Rubinisphaera margarita: one gene and its partners. The protein of the gene in region 3 binds, or shares a complex with, the protein of the main gene of each other region. Links are inferred from orthologs where the notes say so. Each region holds a gene or a part of one and is shown on either strand. Other genes may lie near its edges. The genes, in order: accC, L1A08_RS09535, accD and accB.

The links.
Region 1: the proteins of accD (region 3) and accC are in contact, whole or in part, in a solved structure (PDB 8UXZ), measured with the Escherichia coli proteins. The link is inferred for Rubinisphaera margarita from one-to-one orthologs.
Region 2: the proteins of accD (region 3) and L1A08_RS09535 are in contact, whole or in part, in a solved structure (PDB 8UXZ), measured with the Escherichia coli proteins. The link is inferred for Rubinisphaera margarita from one-to-one orthologs.
Region 4: the proteins of accD (region 3) and accB are in contact, whole or in part, in a solved structure (PDB 8UXZ), measured with the Escherichia coli proteins. The link is inferred for Rubinisphaera margarita from one-to-one orthologs.

What each region holds. Positions count from the first base shown.
Region 1 is NZ_JAKFGB010000009.1:381,769-387,471, forward strand. Bases 2,727-5,703 are described here. They hold accC (acetyl-CoA carboxylase biotin carboxylase subunit), read right to left. Parts: upstream 4,896-5,703; coding sequence 3,558-4,895; downstream 2,727-3,557. Other genes in these bases: L1A08_RS04880 (6-phosphofructokinase), read right to left, coding at 2,727-3,262; accB (acetyl-CoA carboxylase biotin carboxyl carrier protein), read right to left, coding at 5,034-5,549; L1A08_RS04895 (M24 family metallopeptidase), read right to left, coding at 5,647-5,703. In the rest of the region: L1A08_RS04870 (serine/threonine-protein kinase), read right to left, coding at 1-1,215; L1A08_RS04875 (peroxiredoxin family protein), read right to left, coding at 1,230-1,907; more of L1A08_RS04880, read right to left, coding at 2,237-2,726. UniProt on the Escherichia coli protein: This protein is a component of the acetyl coenzyme A carboxylase complex; first, biotin carboxylase catalyzes the carboxylation of the carrier protein and then the transcarboxylase transfers the carboxyl group to form malonyl-CoA.
Region 2 is NZ_JAKFGB010000012.1:238,300-243,990, forward strand. What follows is about bases 44-3,008. They hold L1A08_RS09535 (acetyl-CoA carboxylase carboxyltransferase subunit alpha), read left to right. Parts: upstream 44-1,018; coding sequence 1,019-1,999; downstream 2,000-3,008. Other genes in these bases: L1A08_RS09530 (serine/threonine protein kinase), read left to right, coding at 44-954; L1A08_RS09540 (hypothetical protein), read left to right, coding at 2,164-2,448; L1A08_RS09545 (hypothetical protein), read left to right, coding at 2,421-2,765. Also shown: more of L1A08_RS09530, read left to right, coding at 1-43; L1A08_RS09550 (AAA family ATPase), read right to left, coding at 3,131-5,691. UniProt on the Escherichia coli protein: Component of the acetyl coenzyme A carboxylase (ACC) complex. First, biotin carboxylase catalyzes the carboxylation of biotin on its carrier protein (BCCP) and then the CO(2) group is transferred by the carboxyltransferase to acetyl-CoA to form malonyl-CoA.
Region 3 is NZ_JAKFGB010000010.1:98,832-104,381, reverse strand. Bases 926-3,749 are described here. They hold accD (acetyl-CoA carboxylase, carboxyltransferase subunit beta), read right to left. Parts: upstream 2,847-3,749; coding sequence 2,004-2,846; downstream 926-2,003. Other genes in these bases: rpe (ribulose-phosphate 3-epimerase), read right to left, coding at 3,562-3,749; L1A08_RS07620 (histidine phosphatase family protein), read right to left, coding at 2,881-3,453; L1A08_RS07630 (serine/threonine protein kinase), read right to left, coding at 926-1,723. Also shown: L1A08_RS07635 (ATP-dependent helicase), read right to left, coding at 1-666; more of L1A08_RS07630, read right to left, coding at 839-925; more of rpe, read right to left, coding at 3,750-4,314; L1A08_RS07610 (PQQ-binding-like beta-propeller repeat protein), read right to left, coding at 4,356-5,550.
Region 4 is NZ_JAKFGB010000009.1:385,560-391,061, forward strand. The notes cover bases 1-2,776. They hold accB (acetyl-CoA carboxylase biotin carboxyl carrier protein), read right to left. Parts: upstream 1,759-2,776; coding sequence 1,243-1,758; downstream 1-1,242. Other genes in these bases: accC (acetyl-CoA carboxylase biotin carboxylase subunit), read right to left, coding at 1-1,104; L1A08_RS04895 (M24 family metallopeptidase), read right to left, coding at 1,856-2,776. In the rest of the region: more of L1A08_RS04895, read right to left, coding at 2,777-2,959; L1A08_RS04900 (nitroreductase family protein), read right to left, coding at 3,168-3,806; L1A08_RS04905 (C2 family cysteine protease), read right to left, coding at 4,000-5,502. UniProt on the Escherichia coli protein: This protein is a component of the acetyl coenzyme A carboxylase complex; first, biotin carboxylase catalyzes the carboxylation of the carrier protein and then the transcarboxylase transfers the carboxyl group to form malonyl-CoA.

The DNA of each region.
Region 1 (5,703 bases), on a different replicon or contig from region 3:
CGGACGGTCGGCCGGGATCAAGTCCACATGAACCGGGCCGGGTGGGGCGGCGGCCTGGCGCGGAATCATGACGAACCCGACGATCAGGAGAGCAGCCAGCAGCACACCGCCGCCGATCAGAAAGTGTTTCGACTTTGAAGCCCAGATATCAGGTCGAGGCGCCGGAGTGGACACTGTTGTCTGTTCGAGCAAATCGTCGATGCGATGCAGGACATCCTCGTAGCGGGCGATCCGCTCGTTGACATCGGGGGCGGTCATCGCTGCGCACAGTTCGCTGCAACCTTGCGAGACAGGAGCAGGAAACGTGCGCGACCAGTCGGTGTCGCCATTCCATTTGGCGGAGATCACCTGCATCACCGATTTGTTGGCATACGGACTCCGCCCCATCAGCATGAAAAAGAGGGTCGCTCCCAGCGAATAGATATCGGCTCGCTGGTCGACATGGGAGTCCTTCATCTGTTCGGGGGCGGCGTACGACGGCGTGCCGATCGTTGAGCCATCGAGCGTGAGTCGTGTCTTGTCCTGTTCGTTGGTCGTGGCTCGGGCCAGACCGAAGTCGGCCACTTTGACGAGCGGCAGGTTCGAATCGCGATGCAAGGCGGTATCGTCCCGCGTCAGCAGCAGATTGGCAGGCTTGATATCGCGATGGGTAATCCCTTGGGCCCCGGCGTGCGAAAGCGCAGCCGTCACCTGCCGCAGCAGTAATAGGGCGGTTCGTTCCGGAAGAGGACCTTCCCGCGTGATCCATTCCTGGAGAGTTTCGCCATCAACCAGTTCCATCGCCAGGTAAATGCGGCCCTGACAAAGGCCGTAATCGTAAGCGGCGACAATATTCGGATGCCGCAGGCGCGCCACGAGCCGGGCTTCCTGCTGACTTCGTGTTGCCGAACTGGCGTCGCTCAGCTTCATTAACTTGAGCGCGACGATCCGATCGAGATTCAACTGCCGCGCCTTGTAGACGGCCCCCATGCCGCCGCTGCCGAGCAGGTCGAGCAGTTCATAATCGGGAATGAAGTTGGTCGGATCGGTCAGCGGAATCAGATTCTCGACCTGTTGTGGATCGAGCAGTCCCTGTTCGTAGGCTACGTCAAGTGTCGCGAGATCCTTCTCACGGGCGACTTCCGTCAGTCGCTCCACCTCGTCGGCATCCAGGTACCCCTTGCGGATGACGAGATTCAGCAGGGTGATTTCAGAAATTGCGCTCTGTTGATCCATGGTGTGGAAATGTTTCAGTCCTGAGCGGCCTTGAGACTCTCCAGAATCTTCTTAACCGACGGCCGGTCGGCAGTGTGATCTTTCCCCACGTAGGCCAGGAGGACATTCCCCTGCTTATCGATGACATACGTCGAAGGATGGGCGTTCTGTGAACGGATATCGAAAAAATCGACGGCTTTGAATTCTTCGTCGAGCAGAATCGGGAACGGGACCCGATCCATTTGCGCCTTGCTGTCGGTCTGCGCGACCTTGATGAATTCATCAAGATGATCCCGAGGCCCCGGATAGACAACGAGAATCTCTGTCTCAAGTTCTTTAAACTTGTCGTAATTGGCAATCAGGCGAGCTGTCTGCGTGGTACAGAACGGACAGAGTGTGCCGTAGAAACCCTGCGTGAAAATCAGCACGACATTCTTCTCGCCCAGCACATCCTTCAGCAGCACCGGGTTGCCGTCCGTGTCCACGAACTGCAGATCATCCAACCCCTGAGGCGGAGTCGTATTCGAGGCCAACTCGTCTTTGAAGACGATGTTCTCCGGCGTGACATTGTAGTAGTCGTTGCCGTAGTCGGAGTCCGAAGAGTACGAGTAAGTCGTCGCCGGTGGCGGCGTCTCCGGCTCTGAACAGCCCCCCAGAAGCGGAGCAATCGGCAGGCAGACCGCAAGCATGATTCGCAAAACGCGGCAAGACATTAGACAGGCCCGTCAATGAGAGTTCATCATGAGGTACAGGATACGACCATGATTTTATCATAACGTACACCCTGATTGCGAAGAATCCCCTGTCATTCGGAATATTACGAACCTTTACGCCGTCGCTACGGGAGTCGACTTCTCTAGCGGCGCCCCGCTTGCAAAGTAGACCTCTTAACTCAAAACGTCAGTGAGGGACACACCTCACACGCCTTCGCTCACGCGTCGGGTTGGGATGTCCAGTGTCCCTCGTTCGGATCGCTGGTCGCAAAAAAAAAGCACCCGTCTGATTCTGACGGGTGCTATTGGATTCTGTTTGTATTCCGAGATTACTTCAGGAACACGGCGGCTTCTTCGTAGAAGGAGTCATCCAGGACTCGCATCTTGTCGACGGCATCTTTGAGAGGCACGCCGACGATTCGGGTCCCCTTCAGTGCGACCATCTTGCCGAAGTCTTTGTCGAGGGCCAGCTGACCGGCGTGGACACCACAGCGGGTTCCGAGCACGCGGTCGAAGGCACTCGGGCTTCCGCCACGCTGCAGGTGGCCGAGGATGACCGAACGGGTTTCGATTTCCATCCGCTCTTCGATGATCTTGGCAACCTGATCGCCGATTCCACCCAGCTTCACATGACCGAACTCGTCCAGTTCCTGGTCTTTGGTCACGAAGTCTTTGCTCAGCTTCGCGCCTTCGCTCACGACGACGATGCCGTACTTCTTGCCGGAATCGAGCTTTCGCTTCAGCGTCTCGACCATGTCGTCCAGGTCGACCGGCTTTTCCGGAACCATGAAGTAGTCGGCTCCGTTGGCGATGGCCGAGTAGCAGGCAATCCAGCCGGCGTGACGTCCCATCACTTCGACGACCAGAATTCGGCGATGCGATTCGGCGGTCGTGCGGAGGCGATCGATGGCGTCGGTGACGATATTGATACAGGTATCGAAACCGAAGGTCTGATCGGTGGCACTCAGGTCGTTATCGATGGTCTTCGGGCAGCCGATGGTCGGGAAGTTCTTTTCCGAGTACAGCTTGCTGGCCACGCCCAGCGTGTCGTCACCGCCGATGGCGACGAGGCAGTCGAGTCCGAGCTTCTTGAAGGTCTCGAGGATCTGATCAATTTCCGCCGGATTCTTCCAGGGGTTCGTGCGGGACGAACCGAGAATCGTGCCGCCCTTGTCGAAAATCGAATCGGTGTTTGCGGGCGTCAGCTGGATATGGTTGCCGGTAATGGCGCCGCGCCATCCTTCCAGCAGTCCCAGACATTCGCCGCCAGCATTGTCGATCACTTTGACAACGCCACGAATCACGGGATTCAGACCCGGGCAATCCCCACCACCAGTAAGCAGACCAACTTTCATCGTTATGATTCCTCTAGTTATCGTTACGGAATGTACCCTGGGTCAGATGGACAGTGGGCCTTGAGCCGATCACTCGACCGTATGGCCGCGTAGGAACGTTTGGGCCTGAAAATCAGGACGCCATGCGAACGGAACGGCGACACCGCGAAATAAACTGCTCTCGTGTCAGCCATCAGCCGACGTCCGGGTTCCAGTGCCAGCCCCAGGCCGACATGGCGAAATCCTGTCCATCAGAAGAGGCAAAGCGCGTGCTGCCTCTGTTGCGCCCAGAGCTTAATGAATTGCGAGCGAGATTTCAAAACGTCCGTTCGAGGAACGTGGTATCGATTTTCCCCTCTTTGAACGCCGAATGAGCCAGTACACGGCGAGCCAGCGGAATCGTCGTTTTCACGCCTTCGATGACGAACTCGTCTAGAGCCGCCAGTGCGCAGGCGATCGATTCTTCCCGCGTCGGGCGATGGACGATCAGCTTTCCGATCATCGAATCGTAATACGGGCTGATCATGTACCCTTCGTGGACGTGCGAATCGAAGCGAATCCCCAGCCCCCCCGGAACACGCAGTTTCGTGATTCGCCCCGGGCAACCACGGTAGTCGTTCTCCGGATCCTCGGCGTTGATGCGAATCTCGATCGCCGAGCCGTTGGTCTGGATGTTCTTCTGCTTGACCGTCAGCTCTTCGCCGGCGGCAACGCGGATCTGCTGCTTGATCAGGTCAATACCAGTCACCATTTCACTGACCGGGTGCTCGACCTGAATGCGGGCGTTCACTTCGATGAAGTAGAACTGATGCTCCTTGTCGACGATGAACTCAACCGTCCCTGCGTTGTAATATCCGCAGGTCTTGATGAGCCGAACGGCCGATTTGCAGATATCTTCGCGGACGGACTTCGGCAGGTCCGGAGCCGGGCTTTCTTCGACCAGTTTCTGGTGCTTCCGCTGCGTGGAGCAGTCGCGTTCCCAGAGATGGACACAGTTGCCGTGCTGGTCGGCAAGAACCTGCACTTCGACGTGCCGCGGACGTTCGATGTACTTTTCGAGGTAAACGCCCGGGTTCTTGAACGCCTTCTCGGCCTCCTGCCGAGCCGCGCTGAAGCCGGATTTCAGCGAGATCTCGTTCATGGCGACCCGCATCCCTTTTCCGCCGCCACCAGCGGTGGCTTTGATCAGGACGGGATAACCGATGCGGCCGGCCACTTCGAGGGCGGTTTTCTCGTCGACCACGAGGCCATCGCTTCCTGGAACGACATTCACCTTGGCTTCGGCTGCAATCTTGCGAGCCGAGACCTTGTCGCCCAGCTTCTCCATGGCGGTGTGATGCGGGCCGATGAACTCGATGCTGCACTCGCGGCAGACTTCGGCAAAGTGAGCGTTCTCCGCCAGGAAGCCATAGCCGGGGTGAATCGCCTGAACGTTGCCGATCTCGGCCGCGGAAATGATGCGATCAATCAGCAGATAACTTTCGCCTGCCGGGGCTTTGCCAATGCAATAAGCCTCGTCGGCCAGCGAGAGGTAATGGGCGCCGCGATCGGCTTCACTGTAAACCGCGACGGTTTCGATGCCCATTTCGCGGCAGGCCCGCATAATTCGCAGGGCGATTTCGCCGCGGTTCGCGATCAGAATTCTCTGGAACATAAACCCGTTTGCCTATCGGATCATCATCCGACATGAGAACTGAATGTGAGCGGAAATCGAAATCGATTCCCGAGTGATTCGCGCTTCCGTAAGTCTCCCCGGGATGAGAGCGGGCGGACGTCCGCAGCTGCTCCACAACTATTTCGGACGCACCTTGAACAGCGGCTGGTTGAAGTCCACGGCGTCGCCATCTTTGACGAGGACCTTCTCGATGACACCGGAACACTCGGCGGGAATCTGGTTGAACACCTTCATCGCTTCCACCAGGCAGACCGTGGTGTCCGGAGAGACGGTTGAGCCGACCTTCACGAACGCTGGATCGTCCGGGCTGGGCGATGAATAAAACGTGCCCACGGTCGGACTCTTGATTTCAATCAGGCCTTCATCAGCGGCCGAAGGGGCCGCAGCTGCGCCGGCTGCAGAAGCAGGAGCCGCTGCCGGGGCGGCGGCTGGTGCCGGAGCCTGCGGCATGGCCGGCATCGCTGGCATTGGCATGGCCGTCACCTGAGGGCCACGACGGAGACGCCACTGTTCGTCGCCATTTCGCAGGTTGACCTCGGTCACATCATGAGCTTCCATCATCTCGATCAGTTGCCGCAGCTGCGCAAGATCGAAAGAGCCCTTTGCGGAAGTGCCTTTTGGTTTGTCGTTCATATGCTTTCTATCGCTCACCAGAGCCCTTGATACTGTCAGTGAAGAGCTGTTCGAGACGGGCGGTGGCAGCAGACTGGGCGTTGCGCGAGTGCTGCCGTCACCGGATTACACTTGATTCCAGGTCTTTCGGAAGTGAGGACAGAACCTCAATCCC
Region 2 (5,691 bases), on a different replicon or contig from region 3:
GATGTGAAACCCGACAACGTGATGATGTCCAAGGCCACCGATGTGCGGCTGATTGACTTCTCGCTCTCGTCGAAAGCACCTTCGGCTGTGGCCAAGCTGCTGAGCGGCAAATCGAAGCACATTCAGGGGACGCGAACCTACATCGCGCCCGAGATCGTCCGCCGGAAACTGCCGACGGTTCAATCCGATCTTTACAGCTTCGGTGTGATGCTGTTTGAGTGCCTGACCGGTCGACCGCCATTCATGGGCAGCACGCCAAACGACCTGCTCATGAAACATATTCAGGAGCCACCGCCACCGCCGTCAGCCTTCCATCCCAATATTACCACGGAGATGGACAAGTTCATTTTCCGGCTCCTCGCCAAGAAGCCGGAGAATCGTCCGGAATCGGCTGGGGATCTGCTTTCGGAATTCCGCGCGGTGAAGATCTTCAAGGAGGATCCTGAAGAGCATCACAAGGTGAAAACGGAGAAGGAAAAGGAAGATCTGGAGACGTCGGTCGCATCCAAGCTCGACAGTCGTTCTGACGCCGAACGACAGCAGCGCATTCGTGATGGCCTCGAGGTGGCGCCAGAACCCAAACCGGTCCCGAAACCCGCTCCTCCAGCCGCGAAGCCGGCTGCTCAAAAGAAGCCGCCCGCACCGCAACAGCAACCTCAGCGTCCGCCCCAGCAGATGCCGATGCAGCCCCCGCCGGGCTGGCAGCAGCCGGGGCAGCCTTATCCCATGCAATATCCGGGGATGCCGGGGCAGCCAATGCCGCAGTATCCAACGCAACAGCAGCCTCAACAACAGCGACCCCAGCAGCCGCGACCTTCGCAGCCCGCGCCGCCCCAACAAAAGCCGGCTCAAGCTCCGCCGCCTGCTGCGAAGCCAGCACCGAAGCCGGCTCCCAAGCCGCAGGACAATCCAGAGGATCTGCCTTTTGCCGATGAATTGCCAGATATTCTCTGAAACGATACTGTCCTGATCAGAACTGTTTCTGCCGTCCCAATATTTCAAGACAAGACCGCCGCCAATGACTGTCCGGCCCCTTTCGTTTGAACGCGATATCCACGATCTCGAAGAACGCCTCGAGTCCCTCGAATCCCAGCAGAATCAATCGCCGGAGACGTCGGAAGCGATCAAGAACATGCGGGCGGAGATCGTCCGCCTGCGACGCCAGGTCTTTGATAATCTCGATGCCTGGCAGACGGTTCAGGTCGCTCGTCACGAGAATCGACCGCAGACGCTCGATTACCTCAATCTGATTTTCGACGAGTTCATTGAACTGCACGGCGACCGGGCCTATGGCGATGACCGCGCCATTCTGACGGGCTTTGCCCGGATCGATGGGCGTAAGGTTCTGTTCGTCGGTCAGCATAAGGGCCGCAATCTCAAAGAGCGCAATACGCACAACTACGGCATGGCTCATCCGGAAGGTTACCGCAAGGCTCTGCAGAAGATGGAGCTGGCCGCCAAGTATCATCTGCCGATCATCACGTTCATCGACACTGCCGGAGCCTATCCGGGGATCGAAGCCGAAGAACGGGGTCAGGCCTACCAGATTGCTTACAACCTTCGCGAGATGTCGCGGCTCGGTACGCCGATCATCAGTACCGTGATCGGCGAAGGTGGGTCCGGCGGTGCACTCGGGATCGGAGTTGGCAACTACGTCTGCATGCTGCAGTACTCGTACTATTCGGTGATCAGTCCGGAAGGCTGTGCGGGAATTCTGTGGAAGCACGTCAAGCACGCTGATAAGGCGGCCCGCGCGCTCCGCTTTACCGCGGAGGATCTGCTGAAGTTCAACGTCGTCGATAAAGTTGTTCCTGAGCCATTCGGCGGAGCCCACCGCAATCACCGTCAGGCGGCGACCAATCTGAAGGTCGAACTGGTTCAGGCGCTTCGCCAGATGAGTGGTCAAACTCCACAGCAGTTGATCGATCAGCGTTATGATCGGTTCCGCAAGATCGGGATGTTTGAAGAAGCGGCCGGCGGAGCGGAAGCGGTCGGCTGATCCTGAGTCGACAGGAAGTGGTCATTGCGATGAGTATCAGGCCCCTTCCTTTCGAACGAGATCTCGCTGAACTCGAAGATCAACTTCGTGTGATCGAACAGCATTCGTTCGCCACCGTCGAGTTACACGACTCGATTCGCGCTCTCTGAGTTCGACTGAACGCAATTCGTTCCGAACGCTTTGATCAACTCGACGCCTGGCAGATCGTCCAGGTTGCGCGACATGAGCATCGCCCTCAGACGCTCGACTATCTCGATCTCATTTTCGACGAGTTCATCGAACTGCACGGTGATCGCTGCTACGCCGACGACCCCACGATCGCGACCGGGTTTGCGCGGATTGATGGACGCAAGGTGATGGTCGTGGGGGCGAAGGCGGATCCGACGGGGCACTCGCGATCGGCGTCGCCGATGATCTCTGCATGCTTCAGTTCGCGTATTACTCGGTGATGACTCCGGAAGGCTGTGCGGGGATTCTCTGGAAGCATGTGAAGCACGCCGACCAAGCCGCTCTCGCATTGCGGCTGACCGCTTCCGATCTCTCCGATCTCGGCATCGTGGATGCCATCGTTCCGGAGCCGATCGGCGGGGCACACCGTGAGCCTCGACGGATGGCGGCCACGCTCAAACGTGAACTGCTGCGCGGTCTGCGAATCGTCGAATCGATCGAGCCGCAGCAGTTGACCGAACATCGCTATCAGCGGTACCGCCGCATCGGAGCTTTCACGGAATCGCAGGATGAAGCCATTCCATTCAATGGGCGCTGAACCCGAAAACCAAGCGGTATCCAACGTCCGATAATGTCCGTTATGTATCATTCGCGATTAAAAATCGCCTATACATTCAGAAAACGGGAAACGGAGTGTTTCAGAGGTGTGCTGTTGAGAGCGACCTGACGCGTCCAGTCGTTGCGGTTCGCCGATCTCGATCGACGATGCTTCGTCTCGCGTCGTTTCGACGCACGGCTGTGAATCGGATTGATCGAGCAAGACGCCCGTCTTCGCTCACCGTTCAGCGGTTCTCGTTAAGCGTCGTCGTGTCCGCGAACGCGGTACTGCGGACTCGATGCAATCGACGACGGCACGGTCACAATGCGTTCGTCGATATGCGGTCGTCGGTCGATGCGTATCCGTTATTCGTTTTCGACTCTAGCGTCGCCGTTCAGCGAAGGCAATTTCAGGAAGCGATCGAGATGTCCGCGGAAGACTTTCTCGACGCGACCGGAACGCACGCCCGAACGGCGATCACGGACAACGGCGGAGGGGCCGCTTTCATAAATGCGAATGATGCGACCGTCGTCGGCCGTTCCCGCCCCCCTGCTCCGGAATGCATTCACGTGAGCGGCGAGAAGCGAGACGAGCCGTTCTTCAATCGACTGCGAAACCCCGTCGGTGTGAAGGCGAAGTGAAAGCATGCTTGGCGTGTGGACCAGACGCACGTCCCAGACCGGACGATCGATGAAGCGACCGCGGACATTCTTCAATGGCTGCACCTCAACGGAGATGTCCTCTCGCTGGAACTCTCCATCAACTTCATCGACCGGCAGCACATCGACTTTCACACGGTCGCGATACTTGTCGCCAATCGCGCCATCCTTGCGAGTCAGTTCGTGGATCCCGGTTTCTTCATTCAGATAGGCGGCGGCTCCCAGACCGCGGACGAGAAACGTCACGCTGTCGTTCGCCGGCGATTCGGTAATCTGATCAGCCAGCGGTTCGAACTGCAGACGGTAACGTCGCGCCCAGTGGCGGTACATGTTCGCTATACGCACAAGTCCGTTCTGGGACTCCCCTTTCCTGCTCAGCCGCGTGATTGTAAGAAACGCATCTCCGAACAGCGGCGATTCGCTGTCCTGGTCGATCAGTTCGAGCAGTCGCGTTCGCAACTCGAAGAAATGAAGGTCATCGACGTTGAGCTTTCGCGTCGCTTTGCGGTTGATCGTTCGTCGCAACACGCCGAGTTGCCGCGTTGCCGTTTCGAGCCGAAAGATCTGGTCGGAGATGAACGCGGCTTCTTCCCGATTGTCCCAGAATCCGGGAATGGCGGTTCGTGCCAGCAAATTCGTTTTTCGGGTCGACCAGTGACTCGAACGCTCCTGAAGATCTTCGACCCGTTGCCGAATTTCGTCCAGAGCGTTGAGTTCCGAAATCTGAAACGGGCTCTCGGGTGGCTCGTCATGCAACGGCGACTCGATCTCGATGCTGATTTGCCGTTGCCGTGCCGAGAGATGGATCACCGACTCAGGCGGCACGCGGCCCGTAACCAGTTTCCGAGCCAGTGGCAGAAGCAGCAATCGCTCGATCACGCGTTTCAGAGGCCGCGCCCCGAAGGTTCGCGAGTAACCTTCTCGAAGGAGCAGGGGAAAGACATCGGGATTGATATCGACTGTCAGATTGCGTCCGGTAACGCCGTTGCGTTTCAATACACGTTCGACTTCCAGTCGTGCGATCCGCTCGGCTGTGTCTCGCGTGAGCGGACGGAAGACGACAACACGATCGATGCGGTTGAGAAACTCCGGACGAAAGGTGTGTCCGAGTTCGCGATGGATGTCGGTCGAAAGCGATTCGGATTGATCAGGTTTCTGAAACCCGAAAGCGGGATTGTCGGACAACTGCGAACCGACATTCGACGTCATGATAATGATCGAGCGACGGAAGTCGGCCGTTTTTCCCTGGCCATCGGTCAGCCGACCGGCGTCGAAGATCTGCAGGCACAGATCGTAGACGTTGATGTGCGCCTTCTCGATTTCATCGAGCAGAATGATGGAGAAGGGCTGTTTGCGGACGATGGACGTCAGCACGCCGGGACGGCCTCGACCGCCGTTGAGTCGTTCGAAGGCATCGTAGTGCGCGAACTCACTCATATCGATTCGCGAAAGCCGGCGGGCATCGCCGAAACAGTATTCAGCCAGCGAACGGGCCATCTCCGTTTTGCCGACTCCAGTGGGCCCGACGAACAACATCACTCCGTAAGGCTTCCCGGGGTCGGAGAGTCGGGCTTTGATCATCGTGATCAGGTCAACGGCCGCATTCACGGCTTCCGGCTGGCCAATAACGCGACGGTCAAAGAAGTCTCGCACCTCTTTGAGATTAAGCGAGACCTGATCGTCCAGCAGATGACTCGACACTCCGGTGGACTTCTCAATCACGGAGAGAACTTCATCGTCTCCGGGGAGCTTTGTTTCATCCTCGCGATTCTTGAGGACCTGTCGCAGCAGCCCGACGATCCGGCCGGGGTTTTCGAGTCCGGCCTGCGAGAACTCCGAGAGTTCCACGAGCCGATCGAGAAAGGCTTCCGAGCCGTCCAGCTGACAATCATCAATCACGCGTCGGGCAATACTGCGTGTCGTTGCGTCGTCGGTCGGCTTCAGTGTGACCTGTTGAAAGAGTCGCTTGAGGGCAGGGTTGCTGGCAAAACCTTCCGCGAGAGCTTCTTCGCTGCTCTCGCCGATGATGACGATTCGGCCCTGTTCGATATGCGGGATCAACGCCGAAGCGACATTGTTGTCGGAGGACGAGGACTTGCCGATCGATGTGATCTCGTGCAAAGCCGGGATATAGAGCACGACCTTCTGCGGGCTGGCGATTGTATTGACGAGGCGCGAGAGTTGAGTCTCCCATTCTCCCAGGTACCTTGTTCCTTTCAGGAACTCGGTTGGCGTAATCTGGACCATCGTCCAGCCGCTCTCCCGTT
Region 3 (5,550 bases):
ATACTCGTCGATCTGGACATAATCGAAACGATCCTGTTGTCGCTTCAGAGCGTCCGGATACTCGCTGAACAGTTTGTCGGTGAGCAGGAGCAGGTCATCGAAGTCGACGCTGTTACGGGCTCGAAGGCGATCGCAGTATTTGCGGTATGCCATCGCGGCGAGAAACTCACGGTCGTCCGTGGCGGCATCGGGAGCCTGGCTGGTGGAGACGCCGGCTGACTTCCAGCGACTGATGATCGAAAGCAGATCGCCCGGCTTGAGAGCCGAGTCCTGCACGCGGATCGAACGCAACACTTCCCGGGCCATCGACTCCTGATCGCCGCGATCGATAATGGTGAAGTTCTGCCGAAAGCCGAGTGGTTCGATCTCTTCGCGGAGGATTCGCACGCAGAGCGAGTGAAACGTTGAAATCCAGGGCTTCGTCTTGCGGCGACCGATCAGGTTCGTGCACCGTTCGGTCATTTCCTTGGCGGCTTTGTTGGTGAACGTGACTGAGAGAATACGCTCAGCGGGAACGCCCTGGCCGATCAGCAGGGCCATGCGCGTGGTGATGACGCGAGTTTTCCCCGTCCCGGCTCCCGCCAGCACGAGCAGCGGTCCCGAGAATGTCGTCGCGGCATCTCGCTGCGAGGCATTGAGCGAGGAGAGAAGCTTACTGGACTGCATGGCGAATTTCGTGTTGAACGGCCGGAAAGCCGTGGGATGGAGCGAGTGGCGATCGAGAGCGTGCGGTGGGATCTTGGGGACGCCGCAAACGGGGAGACATCATAGCTGCTTGAACCGCAGGAGTCCCCGGCATTGTCTCGGAATTTCCGAGTTGTCAGCTGATCACGTTGAATCAGCCCTTTTTCGGCTTTTTGCGGACCAGAGCCCGGAAGGCCGTCGTCATTTCCTGAACCGACTGCCAGCGGTCATCGGGATTCTTTTCGAGACCCTTCATGATGATCTGCGCGACAGAATCGGGAATGCCCGGAGCGACCTCACGGATCTCTTTCGGCGGACGGTTGAGGTTCTTAACAATCTGATCCAGCGTTTTGCCTCGAACGTAGGGAAGCTGATTGGAGAACATCTGGAAGCAGGTCACCGCGTAGGAATAGACGTCGATTCGCTGATCAGTCTTCTGCCGCCGGACCAGTTCCGGAGCCATGTAATCGGCTGTGCCGGTGCGGTTTCCGGGTGCCTGAAACGGTGCAGTATTCGGGACCGCGAGTCCGAAGTCGATCAATTTAATCTGACCATTCGCGGTGGTGAGAATGTTTTTGGGGCAGAAATCGCGATGGATCCAGCCCTGTTCGTGGAAATAGTGCAGGGCCTCGCCCATTTTGATGATCCAGGTCATCCGATACCGTTCGAGTGTTTCGTTCTGAAGTTCGACCAGCTGCTGGAGTCCGAAACCGTCGATGTATTCCATCACGATGAATGGCTCGTTCTCGGTGCTCAGGCCGTACTCGAGCGTCTTGACGATGCAGGGGTGCTGCAGAGACATTCCGACGGCACCTTCCTCGGGCCGGGACAGGCCGGGAAAGCGGGCGTTCATTTTCTCCAGAGCATCGCGATCGATCATCTTCAGAGCGACGAACTGCTGCGATTGGCGATCGTTGGCCTTCCAGACCTTGGACATTGTTCCCATGCCCATCTGGGAGATCAGCTCAAATCGCGATTTCAAGTTCACTCGCGGCGGACCGGACGGCTGCCGCTGGAACAGATTCTTCAACAGTTGCATGGCACTTCCATGATACGTTTCAGGCTGGCCCGCCCGGGGATTGCGAAGAGTTCTCCAGATCGTCCCTCAAGTTTACCAGAAGCCGGCGTCCCACGGGATGAGCAACATCGTGGATCGTCGCAGGTTTGCCGGAAATGTGACTCCGTGAGGTTCGCTGGCTTGCGGTCCCGGCTCGCCCTGTAGGCTGGATAGGCGCAGCCGTATCCCAGCATTGCGGGTCCATAAAACTGAGATACGCCTTTGGCAGTCCCAGCCTGCAATCGACACGGACGTTCGGAACTTACGGCTTGATTTCGCAGTAGTCGATGAACGACGCGATCTCCGTTCGCAGTTCGTTGCGGTGGATGATGCGATCGATGAAGCCGTGTGCGAGCAGGAACTCGCTGGTCTGGAAGCCTTCCGGCAACGGAGACTTCACGGTGGCCTGAACCACGCGGGGGCCGGCGAATCCGACCAGTGCCTTGGCTTCCGCCACAACCAGATCGCCCAGTGAGGCGAAGCTTGCGGCGACTCCACCCATCGTGGGGTTCGTCAGCACGGAGATGAACAGACCTCCGGCTTCATGGTAGCGGGCCAGGGCGGCTGAGACTTTGGCCATCTGCATCAGCGAGAGAATCCCCTCGTGCATACGGGCTCCGCCGCCGGAACCGCTTACGATCACGAGTGGCAACTTCAGTTCCGTCGCTTTCTCGGTGGCGCGAGTCAGCTTCTCTCCGACAACCGAGCCCATGCTTCCCATGATGAAAGCGGAATCGGTGACCGAAATGACAATGGGGCGTCCACGAAGATAACCGCGACCCGTAACGCAGGCGTCTGTCAGGCCGGTTTTCTTCTGTTCGGAGATCAGACGATCCTTATAGGGCTTGGAATCGACGAAGCCGAGCGGGTCGACCGAGCGGATGTCGGCGAACCATTCCTCGAAGCTGCCGACATCGACAAGCTGCTCGATTCGGGTCCGGGCGGGAACGTAGAAGTGATAGTCGCATTCGGGACAAATGCCGAGCAGCCGGTCGACCTGTTTACGGAAGACCGTGGACTGACATTCCGGGCATTTCAGCCAGAGCCCTTCCGGTACGCCCCGCTTCTGTGGCCGCCCGTTTGCATCCGCCTCGTCTCGTGTCATCGACAATGCTTTACCCACAAGTGCGTTATTCCGTTCAATTCTGCGCCGGCTTGCCAGGGACGTGCAGCGATTGCAGTTCGCAGCGTTTCGTCGTGTCGGCCTGGTGATGCAGGCTGACCTTGCGACCTTCGGCACAACAGGCAAACATCGTTGCCAGTGGTTCCTGGGCCACGATCAGGATCTGACGATCTTTCCGGGCGTATTTTTTTAACAATTTGTCGATTCGTTTCAACGCTTCCTGGATCGGTTCGGCATTGGGAATGAGGACCTCATTCGGGGCATCTTCCCAGTGCTTGTAGATGGTCGGAAACTTGCGTCGAACTTCGTCGATCTCAAGACCTTCCCAGAGTCCCTGATTCAGGTTCCGCAACAACTCGGTTGACTTGAGCGGCACATCGAGCTTCTCAGAGAGAATCTGAGCCGTGCCGTATGATGGATCCGACGGGCCGGTCAGAATCAAGTCGATTTCCCGATCTCCCAGGCAATCGATCAGAGATTCCACTTCCCGGAATCCGTCCTCGTTGAGTGGAAGATCCAGGGACCCCTGGACTCTGTGCTGGCAATCATAATCGGTTTGTCCAGGACGAACCAGAAAGATTTGGCACATAGATAAACCGTTGTAAAACAACGAATGGGGCGACAGCCACGCAGGCTGAGGCGTCATTCCTTTGAGAGCTGGAGCCACACCCGAGGTGCGGCTGCCAGGCGGGGTATTCTAGCCGGCAGGGCGATCGATTGCAGCCAACAGGCCGGAAACCGCTGCGGAATAGTCTTCATGGTCGAAGATTGAACTTCCACAGACAAACGTATCGGCTCCTCGCTCGGCACAAGACTGAATTGTCTCCAGTCCGATCCCGCCGTCAATGGAGAGCAACTGGTCGTCTCGCATTAACTCCTTGATCAGGAACAGTTTATCGAGTGCAACAGGCATGAATTTCTGGCCGCCGAAACCCGGCTCCACGCTCATGACGAGAATCAAATCACACGCCGAGATCCAGGGACTGATCCGTTCGACCGGCGTACCGGGGTTCAGTACGAGACCAGGGGAGCAGCCATGGGAGCGAATCGTCTCCAGCAGTTCGCCCGGCTCGGGGACCGCTTCGATATGAATCGAAATCAGATCGCAGCCGGCGTTGACATAGTCTTTGAGGTACTTCGCGGGATCACTGATCATCAGATGGGCATCAAACGGCAGTTCCGTCCGGTGACGCATCTTTTCGATCACCATCGCTCCGTAGGACAGATTCGGGACAAAATGTCCGTCCATCACATCCCAGTGAAGAACCGGAGCCCCTGCCTCTTCCAGGCGTGCGACATCGGCTTCAAGGTTCCCGAAATCGCACTTGAGCATCGAAGGAGCGATCAGCGGTCGCTTCGAGAGCAGGGACCTGGTCCGTTCATTCATGATTCTGATTTCCGGTTGAGCATCTGTAATTCCCGACAGCTCCGTCGCCGTGGACGGTGGCATAGACATTCCTGTTTGTGCCACCCGGCCGGAGTGTCGTCGCTTTACTTCAGTTTGTAGCACATCAGGCGGTCCTGCTCGCGGAGATACAGTCTACCGTCCACGACCACAGGATGGGCCCAACTCTTGTCTTCCTGATAGACCGGCATGAACTGGCCTTTGACTCGATATTCTTCAGGCGTGGCTTCAATCGCGACGACACGACCGTCCTGATAGCGGAAGATCACGTGACCATCGACGAAGACGATGGCAGCCGAGCCTTTGCCCTCGCCGCGAAGTCCGTCGCCGCCCCATTCAATTTCCCCACTCTCGAAGTCGAGGCAGGTCGGGAAACCCTGGTTCTGGTTGTGGCCGGCGTAGATGTAGCCGTCGACCAGGACGACTCCGCCGTGGTGGTTATTGAATGTCCGTTTGGCGAGCCAGTAGACCGGAACGGCCTTCACGCCGCGACCATCCTTGCTCAGCTTGAGCAGGACTGCTCCACCGCCATCGTAGCTGGATGTTGCGAAGACATGGTCGCCTTTGGTGACGGGCGTCGGGATATTCGCGACTTCGTTGGCGACCTGATTGTAACCCCAGAGGAATTCGCCATCGCTGGCCCGAATGCCGATCACGCCGCGTCCGATGAGTTGAACGTACTGCTTAACGCCGGCTCCGTTGGAAACGACGATCGACGAATAGCCGGCTCCGTCCTTGCCTTCACGTTTCTCAAGATCCGGTTCGGTGAATTCAGGGACGGCTGACCGCCAGATTTCCGAGCCGTCTTTCTTGTTCAGGCAGACGATCATCGCATCCGGTCCGCCAGGTGTGCAGAGGACACGATCGCCATCGATCAGCGGGGATTCCGAATATCCCCAGCCGGACATCATCTTGCCGTTCCACTCTTTCTTGAAGTCCTTCTCCCATTGAATCGATCCGCCTTTGGCATCGAGGCAGACGATCTTGCCGGAAGACGCGACGATGTAGAGCTTGCCGTTGTCAAAGCTCGGCGTGCTGCGGGAACCGGGATAGCTGTGTTCCGGATTGGCTTCGGTGACCGGAGTCTTCCACTTGATTCGTCCACTGGCCGCGTCGGCGGCGACGACCGCCTGACCGCCATCTTCGGTGTTGCCGGTCGTGTAGAGCGTTCCCTCAACGATCGAGACGCTGGCGTAGCCTCTGCCGAAGCCTTCGACATTGTAAACCAGCTCGGGGCCGTCTTCGCCCCAGTTCCAGTTGAGCCCCGTTTCAGAGGACTTC
Region 4 (5,502 bases), on a different replicon or contig from region 3:
GAAGCGAATCCCCAGCCCCCCCGGAACACGCAGTTTCGTGATTCGCCCCGGGCAACCACGGTAGTCGTTCTCCGGATCCTCGGCGTTGATGCGAATCTCGATCGCCGAGCCGTTGGTCTGGATGTTCTTCTGCTTGACCGTCAGCTCTTCGCCGGCGGCAACGCGGATCTGCTGCTTGATCAGGTCAATACCAGTCACCATTTCACTGACCGGGTGCTCGACCTGAATGCGGGCGTTCACTTCGATGAAGTAGAACTGATGCTCCTTGTCGACGATGAACTCAACCGTCCCTGCGTTGTAATATCCGCAGGTCTTGATGAGCCGAACGGCCGATTTGCAGATATCTTCGCGGACGGACTTCGGCAGGTCCGGAGCCGGGCTTTCTTCGACCAGTTTCTGGTGCTTCCGCTGCGTGGAGCAGTCGCGTTCCCAGAGATGGACACAGTTGCCGTGCTGGTCGGCAAGAACCTGCACTTCGACGTGCCGCGGACGTTCGATGTACTTTTCGAGGTAAACGCCCGGGTTCTTGAACGCCTTCTCGGCCTCCTGCCGAGCCGCGCTGAAGCCGGATTTCAGCGAGATCTCGTTCATGGCGACCCGCATCCCTTTTCCGCCGCCACCAGCGGTGGCTTTGATCAGGACGGGATAACCGATGCGGCCGGCCACTTCGAGGGCGGTTTTCTCGTCGACCACGAGGCCATCGCTTCCTGGAACGACATTCACCTTGGCTTCGGCTGCAATCTTGCGAGCCGAGACCTTGTCGCCCAGCTTCTCCATGGCGGTGTGATGCGGGCCGATGAACTCGATGCTGCACTCGCGGCAGACTTCGGCAAAGTGAGCGTTCTCCGCCAGGAAGCCATAGCCGGGGTGAATCGCCTGAACGTTGCCGATCTCGGCCGCGGAAATGATGCGATCAATCAGCAGATAACTTTCGCCTGCCGGGGCTTTGCCAATGCAATAAGCCTCGTCGGCCAGCGAGAGGTAATGGGCGCCGCGATCGGCTTCACTGTAAACCGCGACGGTTTCGATGCCCATTTCGCGGCAGGCCCGCATAATTCGCAGGGCGATTTCGCCGCGGTTCGCGATCAGAATTCTCTGGAACATAAACCCGTTTGCCTATCGGATCATCATCCGACATGAGAACTGAATGTGAGCGGAAATCGAAATCGATTCCCGAGTGATTCGCGCTTCCGTAAGTCTCCCCGGGATGAGAGCGGGCGGACGTCCGCAGCTGCTCCACAACTATTTCGGACGCACCTTGAACAGCGGCTGGTTGAAGTCCACGGCGTCGCCATCTTTGACGAGGACCTTCTCGATGACACCGGAACACTCGGCGGGAATCTGGTTGAACACCTTCATCGCTTCCACCAGGCAGACCGTGGTGTCCGGAGAGACGGTTGAGCCGACCTTCACGAACGCTGGATCGTCCGGGCTGGGCGATGAATAAAACGTGCCCACGGTCGGACTCTTGATTTCAATCAGGCCTTCATCAGCGGCCGAAGGGGCCGCAGCTGCGCCGGCTGCAGAAGCAGGAGCCGCTGCCGGGGCGGCGGCTGGTGCCGGAGCCTGCGGCATGGCCGGCATCGCTGGCATTGGCATGGCCGTCACCTGAGGGCCACGACGGAGACGCCACTGTTCGTCGCCATTTCGCAGGTTGACCTCGGTCACATCATGAGCTTCCATCATCTCGATCAGTTGCCGCAGCTGCGCAAGATCGAAAGAGCCCTTTGCGGAAGTGCCTTTTGGTTTGTCGTTCATATGCTTTCTATCGCTCACCAGAGCCCTTGATACTGTCAGTGAAGAGCTGTTCGAGACGGGCGGTGGCAGCAGACTGGGCGTTGCGCGAGTGCTGCCGTCACCGGATTACACTTGATTCCAGGTCTTTCGGAAGTGAGGACAGAACCTCAATCCCGTCTTTGGTTACCAGAACGTCATCTTCGATGCGGATGCCGCCCCACCCGGGAAAATACAGCCCCGGCTCCACAGTCACAACCATTCCCGGCTTGAAGACGTCTTCTGACGTCGGACCGAGCCGAATGGCTTCGTGAACCTGAAGACCGAAACCGTGCCCCAAACCGTGGTTGAACTTCGGACCAACACCGTGATCTTCCATCACCTTCCGGGCAATGCGATCGACATCGCTGGCCCGAACCCCGGGGCCGATCGCTTTGATCGATTCCTCCTGGGCAGTTTTCACAACCTCATACATGCGTTGAAGTTTGGACGAGATGCTACCTGTGATGATCATCCTCGTCAAGTCGCTGACATACCCCGCGTGTGTCCGGGCGCCCCAGTCGACCAGCAGGAACGGGGACTCGCCGATGGTTGTCTGCCCCGGACGGGCATGAGGTAACGCCGCTCGCTCGCCCACCGCGGTAATAATTTCGAACCCGGCACCCACCGCTCCGAACCTGCGCATCCCCTCTTCCAGAAGAAAAGCGGCCTGAAGTTCGGTCATGTCCCTGGTCAGCGTCGCCCGTAAATAGTCAAACGCTTTTTCCGCCTGACGGACTGCTTCGCGGATTTCCCGAACTTCATCCGGATCCTTGATCGCCCGCAGCGGCTCAACCAGCCCTTTGACCGGAATCAGATCCGGGGATTCAACCACCTCTTCCAGTTGAGCGGCGGCATCGTAGCTGATGGCGGTGGATTCAAAGCCGCAGACGGGAACATCGAGGGAGCGAAGATTGTCGGCCGTAGTTTGCAACAGGGTCCGGTCAACCGAGCGGATGACCGCTTCCACATCGGGGCACTCTTCCTGCAGCTGTGTCGTGAAGCGGCCATCGCTGATGATCCGCTCCACATTTTCTCCAATCAGCAACCAGCTGCTGTCACCCGAGAAACCGGTGAGATAGCGGATGTTCGTTTCGTTGCAGATGAGAACTGCGGGAAGCTTCTCTTTCTTGAGAACCTTCTTGAGCTTCTCACGACGTGCGGCGAATCGATGCTGTGGGATCATAGGGGTTCCTCATCGCAGGACAGGACGCGAATGGCCGTGAAGTGACTGGAAAGCGACAGAACAGTCGGTTTTCAACAGAGACAGGACTGATGCTCGGTCTGTTTTTTTAACGTTTGGTGAACGAATAGCAAGGCGCAATCGGGTTTCAGCCTCCGCGTTCGTCTAGAGCGAATTCAGGATTCGACTGCAGGAGAAGCATGAAAATGCTCTAACGAACCGACACCCGCTCGACCCAGCCCGATAGCGGCCCCCGTTTGTCACGCAACTTGCTGGTCGCCACGGTGGCGTTCCTCACGTCCTGCGGGAAGAAGAACAAAGAACCGAGTAGAAGTTCCCGTGGCGGGATGCCAAGCAGGTCAAACACCTCCGGCGTCCGTAGAATGCCGCCACTCGACCAGTAGTTACGGATTCCGCTGGCCGTCGCTCCCAGCAGCAGGTTCTGCACCGCTGCTCCGGCGGCCGCCAGATGTTCCATATTCTCCAGCGTCGGAGCAAACAGACCGTCGGTCTGGTATTCGGCCGGGTTCGGCAGCCAGGTCGCCTGCACCAGACAGTCGGCAGTCGCCAGCATCTCCATGATCTTGGAGCTGTCCTTTCCCAGCAGCCGATCTCTCAGCCTGCGGCAACTCGCGGCATCGAGAACGTAAAACCGCCAGGGCATAACGGCTGCCAGTTCTCTGCCCTGAAGATGCGTCGCATCCGCCGGCCGATGAAAGGGAGCCCAGGCGGCTAGTTCCAGCAACTGGTCGGTCAGCGTCGTTTCCGCCGAAGCAGGAAATGGTTCAGACGACAGCACTTTCTCGGTACAACGTTCGCGAATGACTTCAGACAGAACTTCTGCGCGCATGGATTCTCTCATTGATTTGAGTCAAGAATTCGGCTTCGCGGATGTTATAGCGACTCGCGAGGTCTTCTTCGAACGCGACCGGTGTCCAACGGGCTTTCGGTGAACCCCTGAAATGAAGAACACCGGACCGGCATTCCTGCCCGCCCGGTGTTCGGCCCGCACTTCATTCCGTTTTCGGTCTTACGCAAACCCGTTAAACGCGTCCTGCATTCACACGGCCGGCGAGCTTGAACAGGTCAGCGGGAGTTACGGTGACAAAGCCATCGGTTTTATTTCCTTCGGCTGCTGCTCCGTCCGTTCCCCACGGGTTGTAAAGGGTGATCAACGTCACATTCCCGGCTGAGTCACGCTGAACTCCGGTGACCGTGTACTGATGACCGAGGATCAGCTTACCGGAAGTCTCCTTCTTGCTGTCGCCTTCGAATCCAATCGTGACAGCCTGAGATCCGTTCCAGAGTGTGCCGACGTAATTCCCGAAGGATTTCGCATTGGAGAAGCTGCTGATTTTCCGATCGACGGCCGAACTTGTTCGGAATGCCCGGTTCACTTCGACCGACCAGCCACTTTCAATGGAGGCGTAACTGTTCTGTCCCGTGCGGTAGTGAGCCCAGGCCTTCTCGGCGACCGCGACCCACATGCTGCCCTGAGCCCCGAGCCCGGCGTAAGCTGGAGTCGAGGAACCGGAATCGACCGCCAGACGATTGTCGACCCGGTAGAAGCTGTTGCCATAGCGGACGCCGTAGGTTCCGTCGTTAAAGTCAACAATGTTATGCTTCAGAGCTGTCGGACTGTCGATCGCAATCGCTCCCAGTCCCGCCAGGAAGTAACAGTCGCCCAGTCCCCCCTGATCGATGTCCTTCACGGTTGGACCGGAGGTCGAGAACAAAGGCCGATCGCGGAATGCTGTGTGGGTTTGCCCGCTCTTCAGCACCTTCGGCGGAGTGATGGTATCGCCGTTCAACGTACGGTCGGCTCCATTGGCGAAGCTGCCGACCTGCTGGACGGTATCGCTGCTGCTGTTGCCGTACATCCGGTCGGTGCTTGAGCCGGTTCTGTCGACCCAGATCGCGTCGCGACCCGAATCGCTCTGGATATAGTCGAGAACCCCGTTGTCGATTGCGATCAGGATGTCATCGCCGGCTCCGCCCCACATCTTGTCGGCTCCGCTACCGCCGTTGAGGTGGTCGTTGCCGTCTTCTCCGATGAGTTGATCATCTCCCGAGCCCCCGAGCAGCACATCGTTTCCGGTTCCACCCCAGGCGATATCGTTCCCGCTGCCGCCGTCGATAGTGTCGTTGTCAGATCCTCCACTGAGCCGGTCATTGCCTCCGAATCCCTTCAGGGTGTCATTTCCACTTCCGCCATTCAGGTAGTCGGCTCCGTCGTAACCTTCGAGGTAATCGTTGCCGGCATTACCGAAGGCTCGGACGGGCAACGTGCGGTAGTAATTCACAAAGCGATCGTTCCCATTGCCTCCCTGGAATTCGACCGACTTCACCTGGGTGTTTGAGTAGTTCCACTTCTTGCTGGAACCAACGTCTTCGACCTGCACGCTGGAGCCAACCTGACGAACCTTGACGTGGGTCGAAGCGTTATCGGTTTTGACGACCAGCATTGAACCGCTCATCCACAGTTTGGAGACCGAAAGCAGTTCGCGAGTTTCCAGAGCTTCCCCCTGGCTGTGATACATTTTGGT